One region of the Paenibacillus rhizovicinus genome, then DNA from elsewhere that is predicted to be linked to it. Evidence: a T-box and tRNA genes for the amino acid it is inferred to sense, from the RefSeq annotation. Region 1 holds a T-box; the other holds one or more tRNA genes.
What was found. A T-box is a leader RNA that pairs with one kind of tRNA and senses whether it is charged. The one in region 1 lies ahead of GZH47_RS27415 (valine--tRNA ligase), so its partner is inferred to be a tRNA-Val.
Positions count from the first base shown of each region.

Region 1 (5,169 bases):
ACGCTGGACGAAGCGGCCGTTCGAGACGGGATCCTTCATGGAGATCTGCAGCCGGCCAAACATATTCATCGGCTGGATGACGATACGGCAGGGCCTGTCTTGTATGCGCGCAACGAGCTGGCGCAGCTGCGGCTGGACGAAGCGATGCGCGAGAAAACGATCGGCAGGCAGTATGCCGCCATTATCCATGGCGTACTGAAACAGCGGACAGGCACCGTGAACGCGCCGATCGGAAAAGACCGCCATCACCGTTCCAGACGCAGAGTGACCCCGGACGGCGATCACGCGGTGACGCATTACGAGACCGTCGAGGTCTACAAGGATGCTTCGCTTGTGCGCGTATGGCTGGAAACGGGCAGAACGCATCAAATTCGCGTCCATATGAGCAATCTCGGTCATCCGCTCATCGGAGACACGCTCTACGGCGGCCGCGACGCGATACTGCGCCACCAGGCGCTGCGCGGCGAGCAGCTTTCCTTCCGGCACCCGTGGAGAAGCCGCGAAATGACGTTAACGGCACCCGAGCCTGCTTGGTTCAGTGAAGTCCGGCGCCGCCTCGCTTCCCTGTGAAAATCGTAGTCATGCCTGCCCACCCCTTGCCATATAGATAAATAGGCAAGATGAAACGGCTGGCGCCTATTAGGCTGGCGTCTGCAAGTTTCATCCCATAGAAATATAAGCAAAGTATGAGTGAACTTATACTTTCTTGTATTTGAAGAAGCTGGATTCAAGCTTTTTATGAGGGGAAAGGAGGACGACTAACGTGCCAAGCCAGTCAAACGGTTTGCGATTTGATATTTACGAGCGGGTTCATTTGCCAGATGAAGTGGCGGCGATCGACGAGCTGGATGAAATCGAGCTCGTTCCCCGCATTGGCATCGTACAACAAGACGAGCAGGTTCTGCTGAAGGGGCATCTTTTGCTGACGGGGGTATACCGGTCGGAAGAGCAGCCGCTGTCGGAGCAGGCTCTGGAGCATTGGATTCCAGTCGAAATCACGCTGCCGCTCAATCGGATTCACCGGTTGGACGACATTTCCGTGGAGATCGACAACTTCGACGTGGATGTATTGTCGACGAGGACGCTCAACATTACGGGCGTATTGTCGCTGTTCGGCATTGAAATCGAGCAGCCCAGTTCGCAGGCGGATTGGCAGCGGGAAGAGCCTTATACGGTCGTTCACAGCAGGGGAGACGAAGAATATCAATCCGAAGCGCCGCCGTTCTTCGCGGGTCAGCCGGAGGCGCAGCCGTTCTTTGCCCAGCCGCCGCAGGAACAGCCGCCATTCTTTACGCCGCCGCAAGAGCAGCCGTCGTTCTGGCAGGAAGAGCAGCAGCGCGAAGCGGCGGAACGGGAGGCGCAGCGCGCTTTAGCCGCCCAGGTAGAGGCTGAGGAAGCGCGCGAAGCGTTAGCCCGCGCCGCGAGATCAAGAGAGCAGGAACTGCTTGCGATTGCCCAGCAGGAGGTTGCCCGTCAAGAGGCGGCGAGACAGGAAGCGGTTCGTCAAGAAGCCGCTCTCCTGGAAGCGGCAAGGCAAGAAGCGGCCTTCGAGCAAGCGACGCGTCAGGAAGCCGCTCAAGGCGCGGAACGCGAAGCCTTCCAGGGCGTCGAGCAGCAGGACTTCGCCCAGCCGGAGGCGCAAGCGCTCCAATCGGAAGCGGCGCCGCCTGCTGCCGAAGAGGCGGCGTCGGAATCCGCTTCCTTCGCCCAGTCCGAGCTCGAGCCGTCAATCCGGCAGCAAGCGGTGCCTCCGTCGGTTAACGCTTCGGAATCCGTGCAGACCTTCGGCGAAGTATCCGTGCAGGATGCCGAAGAACGCAAGGAAATCCGCGTCGCATTGGCCGGCAAGCCTGCCGAGGACGACGCCGCGCAGCAAGGCGCCGGCAACGTCAGCTTCAGGTCCCTGCTGCAGTCGAGCCGGCGCGAGCAGGAAGCCAAAGCGGCAGCCGAGCTGCATGCGGAGCGCGAAGCTGCGCAGAGCCGCCGTACTTCGGGCGACGAAATCGAGTGGAAGAACCTGCTGCGGCCGAGCGAAGATAACGCCTTCCGCAAAATGCGCATCTGCATCGTGCAGCGCGAGGAAACGCTTGACCTCATCGCAGGCCGGTATCAGCTGCAGGCGCGGGAGATCGCGCTTTACAACCGGCTTAACGATCAAAGCGTCAGCGAAGGCCAAGTGTTGTACATCCCTTGACGCGGGACAGGACGGGCGCAAACAAAGCCCGGATAAGCTTGCCGGAGCCTCTGAGAGGCTATCCGGCAGGCTTTTTTAACGTTCATGGAAGGCTTTATATCGAATTCATTTCCATAATTGCGTAAAACGCCAGGGAGAAGCCCATTGGGATTGACGATTATAAATCAAAACGTGTATGATAGAAAAAATAAGGCAATAATTATTTTAAATGACGTTGATGGGGAAGAGTGGCAGGAATACCTTCAGAGAGCGGAACCGATTGCGCTGTGAGGTTCTGCAGGAATATACTGTGACTGGTCGCCCCTGAGTCGCTGGAATGAAGCGAATTCCTTCGCGTAGTTCGGCCGGCAGCAGCCGTTATCTGTTAATAAGTTGTCGAATCGGCGCAGACCGTCGTTTCGGAACAAAGGTGGTACCGCGGAAGCCAGAACCTTTCGTCCTTTGCTATAAGGGCGAGAGGTTTATTTTTTTTTCGATTTACGAGGGGAAACGGTTTTCGATTAGCGATCAACGACCGGTCATGCGCGATTCGCGTCAGGAACCGGATGAGGACATATTATGGAGGTAGGAACTGACATGTCGCAGAAACAAACGATGACTGAAATGCCGACGACCTATGACCCTAAGGCCGCGGAATCCAAATGGTATCCTTACTGGATGGAGGGCAAGTTTTTCGAAGCGGGCAAGCGCCCGGATGCCGAGACGTACACGATCGTTATACCGCCGCCGAACGTCACGGGGATGCTGCACATCGGGCATGCGCTCGATTTTACGCTGCAGGATATTTTGATTCGGGCGAAACGGATGCAAGGCTTTGACACGTTGTGGCTTCCGGGTACGGACCACGCCGGCATCGCGACGCAGACGAAGGTTGAACAGAAGCTGCGCGAAGAAGGATTGTCCCGGTACGATCTGGGCCGCGAGAAGTTTCTGGAGAAGGTGTGGGAGTGGAAGGACAGCTACGCTGCGACCATTCATGAGCAATGGGCCAAAATGGGCTTCTCGCTCGATTACTCGCGCGAACGCTTCACGCTGGACGAAGGTCTCTCCCGCGCCGTTCGCGAAGTTTTCGTACGTCTCTACGAGAAGGGCTTAATCTACCGCGGCAAGAAGATTATCAACTGGGATCCGGCGGCTCGCACGGCGCTCTCGGATATCGAGGTTGAACATAAAGAAGTCAACGGACATCTGTACCATCTGCAATATCCGCTGAAGAACGGTTCCGGTTTCATTACGGTCGCTACGACCCGTCCGGAAACGATGCTCGGCGATACGGCGGTTGCGGTACATCCGGAAGACGAGCGCTACAAGCACCTGATCGGCGAAATGATCGTACTGCCGATTATCGGCCGGGAAATCCCGATTATCGGCGACGAATACGTCGAGAAGGAATTCGGCTCCGGCGCCGTCAAAATTACGCCTGCGCACGATCCGAACGACTTCGAGGTCGGCCTTCGCCATCAGCTGCCGCAAATCGTCGTCATGGACGAAAGCGGCACGATGAACGCGGAAGCCGGACCCTATAACGGCATGGACCGCGCGGATTGCCGCAAGCGCATCGTAGCGGATATGCAAGCCAGCGGGGTTTGCATCAAAATCGAAGACCATGTCCATCAAGTCGGACACAGCGAGCGCAGCGGCGCGGTCGTCGAGCCTTACTTGTCGACGCAATGGTTCGTCGACATGAAACCGCTGGCTGATGCGGCGATCGAGGCGCAGAAGAGCGGCAAAGGCGTTAATTTCGTACCGGATCGGTTCGATAAAACGTATCTGCAATGGATCGAAAACGTACGCGACTGGTGTATTTCCCGCCAGCTCTGGTGGGGTCACCGCATTCCGGCTTGGTATTGCGACGCTTGCGGCGCGATGCATGTCGAGCGCGAGGACCAAACGGCGTGTTCGGCTTGCGGAAGCGAATCGCTCCGTCAAGACGAAGACGTGCTCGACACCTGGTTCAGCTCAGGTCTATGGCCGTTCTCCACGCTTGGCTGGCCGGAACAAACGGAAGATCTGAAACGCTTCTACCCGACCGATGTCCTGGTTACGGGTTACGATATTATTTACTTCTGGGTTGCCCGGATGATCTTCACCGCCATCGAATTCACGGATGAAATTCCGTTCAAAGACGTTCTGATGCATGGTCTCGTTCGCGACGAGAACGGCAAGAAAATGTCCAAATCGCTCGGAAACGGCGTCGATCCGCTGGAAGTGATCGAGAAATACGGCGCGGATGCCATGCGTTATATGATTTCCACGAGCAGCACGCCGGGCCAGGATTTGCGTTTCCGCTGGGAGCGGGTCGAGCAAGCGCGCAACTTCGCCAACAAGATCTGGAACGCGTCGCGCTTTGCGCTGATGAACTTGGAAGGCGTGACAGCAGCCGACATCGACATCAACGTGAAGCTTGGCACTGCCGACCGCTGGATCCTGCATCGCCTGAATGCGGCGGTTGCGGACACGACGCGGCTGATCGACAGCTACGATTTCGGCGAAACGGGCCGCGTCCTGTACAATTTCATCTGGGATGACTTGTGCGACTGGTACATCGAGTTCGCGAAGCTGAACCTGAACGGCACGGATGCCGAGGCGAAACGCGCGACGCAATCGGTCCTCGCTTATGTCCTGGACCGCACGCAGCGCCTGATCCACCCGTTCATGCCGTTTATCAGCGAAGAGATTTGGCAGCATCTGCCGCATGAAGGCGAAACGATCACGCTCGCGCCATGGCCGGCATACGATGCGGCGTTCGAAGCGCCGGATGCCGTTGCCGAGATGGAACTGCTGATGGAAATGATCCGTTCCGTTCGGAATATTCGCGCCGAAGTGAACGTGCCGATGAGCAAGAAGATCGAATTGCAAATCAAACCGTCCGGCGCGAACGAAGCGGCCATTCTTGCCCGCAACGAAGAGTTCATCGTTCGTTTCTGCGGCACGTCGAAGCTGGACATCAGCCTCGATCTGACGGCTCCCGACAA
Region 1 covers NZ_CP048286.1:6,144,922-6,150,090, forward strand. Annotated here, with positions in the region: gene GZH47_RS27405 (RluA family pseudouridine synthase) at 1-570, shown strand, start outside; gene GZH47_RS27410 (LysM peptidoglycan-binding domain-containing protein) at 764-2,194, shown strand; T-box leader at 2,400-2,639, shown strand; gene GZH47_RS27415 (valine--tRNA ligase) at 2,771-5,169, shown strand, end outside.

Region 2 (5,169 bases), 2.0 Mb from region 1:
CACGTTCGGTTTATAAATCGTTACTTTCTTCGAGCTTTCGTCCCAGAAGACGAGCGATTGCAGCGTATTCGCGACTTGCCTCACCGATAAGTACGTTTTCCCGTCCGTAAAAATGCCTGCGTCATCCAATTCCGCGCCGTTAACGATGACCCGGACCCGCTGGGATGCCGAGTCGGCGAAGAGCATCGTCCCGCCCCACACGGACAAGACCAGCGTTGCAATCAGAAGCTTTCTGAACTTCATGGTAGTAGAACCTCCGTCCGTTTCTCTGGATAAATGGTTATACTCGCCAAGCCGTCCAAAGTTGCGCCAATAGTAAAAGTTTTTTCCTCTAGACAAAGCTGTCGCTTTCTGTAGAAAACTGCGCTTGCCCGGGAAATAATAAGCTGGGCAATACCGATCATTCCCCCGTTCAGGGGCTTACACGTAGGTTCGCGTCAAAATGCAAGGCACGCCTTTACCCACGGCTCCCGGCTGCTGCATGCTTTCCAAATACCGCGTTCCTCTCGCGCATGGCGTCTTGCACACTGCGCATGTATCCGAGAGAACCAGCTTCAATACCGCTTGCTTGCGTTCCGAAGGCGACTTCTTCTTACTTGCGGCTTTACCTTTGCTTGGTGTTTTACTTGGAGCCATAATATCCGCACCTGCCCATCTGTGATCCGTTCATTGCTATCGTATGCCGGACCGGCGAAGGCGTGCTTGGCCAAAGCGAGGGAAACGAAAAATAGTTTTTCTTTCCATTTCCGAATAGAGATGATAAATTGAAAAGTATCGTAACGCATAGGAGGATGTCCGCTTGGATATTCAAATGCTCGGAACGGGCAGCGCTTTTGCCAAAACCTATTACAACACGAATGCGATGATTTACTCGGAAAACCAGACGCTTCTGCTGGATTGCGGGATAACGGCACCGCTTTCCCTCCATCAGCTCGGCAAGCCGATCAGCGATATCGACGCCGTACTGATCAGCCACATTCACGCCGACCATATCGGGGGCATGGAGGAGCTTGCTTTTCGAATGAAGTTCAACCACGGGCGCAAACCGCTGCTATTCATTCCGGAACCGCTTGCCAAACCCCTCTGGGAAAGCTCGCTCAAGGGCGGACTGCTGCAGGATGAATGCCCTTCGCTGGACGACTATTTCGACGTTCGGCTCATTCAGCCGGATACGAAGTCGGAACTGATTCCCGGACTGACCGTCGAACCGATCCAGACAGCGCATATTCCGAATAAAATCAGCTATTCGTATTTCTTCAACGATACGTTCTTCTATTCCGCCGATATGATCTTCAATTCCGGGCTGCTTCAAAGGCTGGTTGACGAGCGCGGATGCACGACGATATTTCATGACTGCCAATTGAAACCGCCTGGCGTCGTGCATACGACACTCGATGAACTGCGGTCCTTGCCGCTTTACGTTCAGGAACGGATATGGCTCATGCATTATGATGATACGAAGCCGCAATACGAAGGGCACACCGGGGTCATGCGTTTTGTCGAACAGCACGAACGTTACCGCTTCTAATTCCGTATACCGATCGCATCAAATACGAAGCGACCGATCATAGCATATTAAATCACAACGAAAAGCCCGCAGAGCGCGGGCTTTTTTGGTTATGCATAAATGTAATTGTTTGTGGGAGAACGTTACTGCGCGAAACGGAGATCTAACGCTCGCAGTATCGTCATGCGTCTGCGCGTGACTCGTTTAAAAGTTGGGCAGCTGATCCAAATTGTTCGTTGGATCTCCATCCGCATCGCCGCGGATGTACATTTCGCCGTCTCGGCCCTTGAATACATTGACACCGGCGATCGCGCCGCTGCTCGCTGCCGACAGCGCCTCTTCATAATTCATTTCGCGGCCGGACGAGGTTTTGAAAGACAGCAAGTCGCCGTCGCCGTTTTTGCGCGCTGCAACGAACGTCTCCGCTCCCGCTCCTCCTGCTTCGTCATTCGGATGTTGTAAACGTACCATATGGAGTTCCTCCTTTTTGTTCTGGATGCCCAAGTAGGTTCTCCCACTACCAAGCGCTTTATTCGCAACCTTACTCCTATCACTAATTTCGTGCCGAGAAAAGTAAAATGTCCGGCATGCGCGAAGGCATCCGGACATGTCCGTCAATTCGTATTCAATAGTGGTGGCTTGCTTTGTTCCGGAGCCGGTTCGCCGGGCAGCGGCGGAACAAGGATGCGCGGTTGATCGACAGGTTCGTACACATCGCCCAACACGGATTGGTCTTGCGGGTACACCGTCCTGGTCACGCTATCGAACAATTCAGCCTTAGGGACTGAAACGGCGGCAGACGGATTTGACTGCGCGCAGCCAGCGCACAGCAGTAAACCGGCAATTACGCAAAGGCGTTTAATCATGGCTACCACTCCCGATCGGATTAGCAATCTTTGGAATAGTATACCCTTACATTCGATAATCAAACCCGATGCATCTCTTGGCTTAACGTTTTCCCTTTGCTTCAGGGGGCAGCTTCCGCCTCCAAACGTAATTCTCGTCATACGCCGTGGAATCGTGAATGACCATCTTTGCCACGCATATGCACACCGCTCCGACAATCCCGAATAGTCCGATCAGCCATACCGCCAAATAGGCAGCTTCCTCCACCACTAGACAACCCGCCTCTCCAAGAATCGATGCTTGAGTACACCATATGCGGGTTAATAAATAAATAGAATCGTTTTTTGTGAAAAAGGGTTGACTTCAACTTTCTCGTTTGATATATTATTACTTGTCACTGCGAAGAAACACCTCATGATCTGGTAGCTCAGCTGGGAGAGCACTATCTTGACAGGGTAGGGGTCACAGGTTCGAACCCTGTCCAGATCACCATATTAATCAACTAACGCCCTTGTGAATTCAAGGGTTTTTCTTTTGTGACAAAGCCGAAAAAGCAATAAAGAAGCCATCAGGATTTTCCTGATGGCTTCTTTTGCAATTGCACTATGAAAACATTGCGTTTCATCACTAACCTGCCTACAGGACTCTTCGAGCCCATAGAATCCGTTTGTCCCAATTTCCTTCGAGCGAAGTAATGGTAACGCCGGGATCGCCGTACGTTTGAATGACTTTATTGTTACCGATATAGAGACCAACGTGTCCGACGATTTCGTTACTGCTGTATCTGCCGGGCGTGTAGAAGAACACGATATCGCCCTTTTGCAGATTATTCCTCGTCACGTATTTTCCGATCTTGGATTGCGCTTTCGACGAACGCGGCAAGTCGATGCCAAAATGATCGAAAACATGCTGCATAAAGGACGAGCAATCGAATTTATGGCTTTGCTCGTACGGAGCGGCATCAAACTTATAGGGGGTATCCATATAGCGTTCTGCATAGGCGATGACCTCGTCGGCCTTCGCGGTATCCGCATTATCTGAAGTCCCGGTGTCGCTCCCCGCGTTCGTGCCTGTATCTCCATTATCGGCGTTATTATCATTAGCTGCGTTATCCGGGTTATCTGCGCTATTGGAATCGACAGATCGTGTCCGGAGCGTCGAACCTGGCATTCCGACGGCAGGCGTCCTTTGCGGATCCCTGTTCTTCGGCGGACCGACAACGACGGTCTGGTGCTTCCCATCCCATTTCACCGGGGTCTGCAGCAGCTGAGACAACGATCCGAGCTCGAGACATAACGATTGGCCGATCATTCGCGGCGCCTCGCTTAGAATGACGCTGTCCTCTCCGATTTTCGCTTGTTTCGAATCGGCGGTAAACACGTACAACGGATCGCTATAGCCCATCGCCGCCATATGATTGCCTTCTTTTAAAGCGTAACGGTAATTTAACAGCGCAGCCGCACGTTCAGCCGGAATCCAGACTTTGCCCTTGTCCAGCCAATGCTCCGACTTGAAAACCTGGGCGTTCCCTTCCGTCCGAAGCTTAACGACATTGCTTGCACTGTTCGTTTTGACGCCATTCGCCTGTTCATTCGAAGAACAGGACGCCAAGAGCATCGCCATGGCAGTCACTATCAGGTAGCGTTTCATGCGTAGCAGGTCCTCCCTATATATTGATCCTCGAATAGAATGTCCTTCCATACAAGGAATTATTAAAAAAACTATTGCATTCTCGCCGAATACCAGATATAATCATTTCTACGAGAAGAAACACTTACACGATGATCTGGTAGCTCAGCTGGGAGAGCACTATCTTGACAGGGTAGGGGTCACAGGTTCGAACCCTGTCCAGATCACCATCATTCAAACGCCGAAAGCCTTGATACTCAAGGTCTTTTTTGATTTTCATATCCTTCATAGAATAAAATTAATGAACATAAAGAAGGCCTATGCGCAATCGCATAGGCCTTCTTGCAAGATCGGAAGCCGGCTGAACGCCGTCAGGTTTCTTTATTTATACAAGTACACTTTCTTCGTGCCATTGTCCCAGGATGCTTTGCCTCCGAGCATTTCTGCCGCTACTCGGACGCCGATATACGTCTTGCCGTCGATCAGTTTGTAATAAGGAACTATTTTACCGCCTACATAAGGAGATGCTTCCGCCGCCCTCCACTCGACATCTACCCCAAGCGCGTCCCCCAATAACCGCAGCGGGAGATAGACGTGACCGTCAATCATTCGGCCATAAGCTGCAAGCTTATCGTTCACGACGACTTTAATGGTATCTATCCCGGTTGGTTTAGGAATCGCGGGAACGACAACGGGATGGACATACTTGTCATAGAAGGCTTTCTCCATGGCATTCATGTCGACGTTCCCTTTAATCCCGTCCACTTTCTCCTCAGAGGAATATTGAAAGATAGCCCACGCGGACCAGGTGTTATTGTCCATTGGCTGATCGACTTCGTAATGCGCTACCCAGAGCGGCCACTGTTCGAGACTCTTGCCCAGGTAGCTCTTGGCGAAGCTGGCTCCCGTGTAGATCATAACCGGGTGGCTTGTCAGCTGTTCGACCGCCTTCAGCCATGCCACGCACCAAGCAGTCAACGCTGCGCCGCCTAATCGCGATGCTTTTCCTTCCACGTCCAATGCATGCGGAAAGTCGGCCTTCATTCCTTTGACCTTGTCGGCGAAATGCGCGGCTTCTTGGGCGGCGCTGTTCAATTCAGGTCGCGCATAGTGGTAGTATCCCACGGGCAAACCCGCCTTGACGGCGCCTGCAGCATTAGCCGCGAAGGTCGGATCAACGTAGCTGC
Region 2 covers NZ_CP048286.1:1,141,007-1,146,175, forward strand. Annotated here, with positions in the region: gene GZH47_RS05310 (stalk domain-containing protein) at 1-243, opposite strand, end outside; gene GZH47_RS05315 (hypothetical protein) at 421-636, opposite strand; gene GZH47_RS05320 (MBL fold metallo-hydrolase) at 800-1,528, shown strand; gene GZH47_RS05325 (DUF3892 domain-containing protein) at 1,712-1,978, opposite strand; gene GZH47_RS05330 (hypothetical protein) at 2,122-2,373, opposite strand; gene GZH47_RS34010 (hypothetical protein) at 2,456-2,623, opposite strand; tRNA gene GZH47_RS05335 (tRNA-Val) at 2,770-2,845, shown strand; gene GZH47_RS05340 (C40 family peptidase) at 2,990-4,003, opposite strand; tRNA gene GZH47_RS05345 (tRNA-Val) at 4,137-4,212, shown strand; gene GZH47_RS05350 (GH25 family lysozyme) at 4,364-5,169, opposite strand, start outside.
Region 2: it has a tRNA-Val gene. The T-box ahead of GZH47_RS27415 (valine--tRNA ligase) is inferred to sense a tRNA for this amino acid. The anticodon was not compared.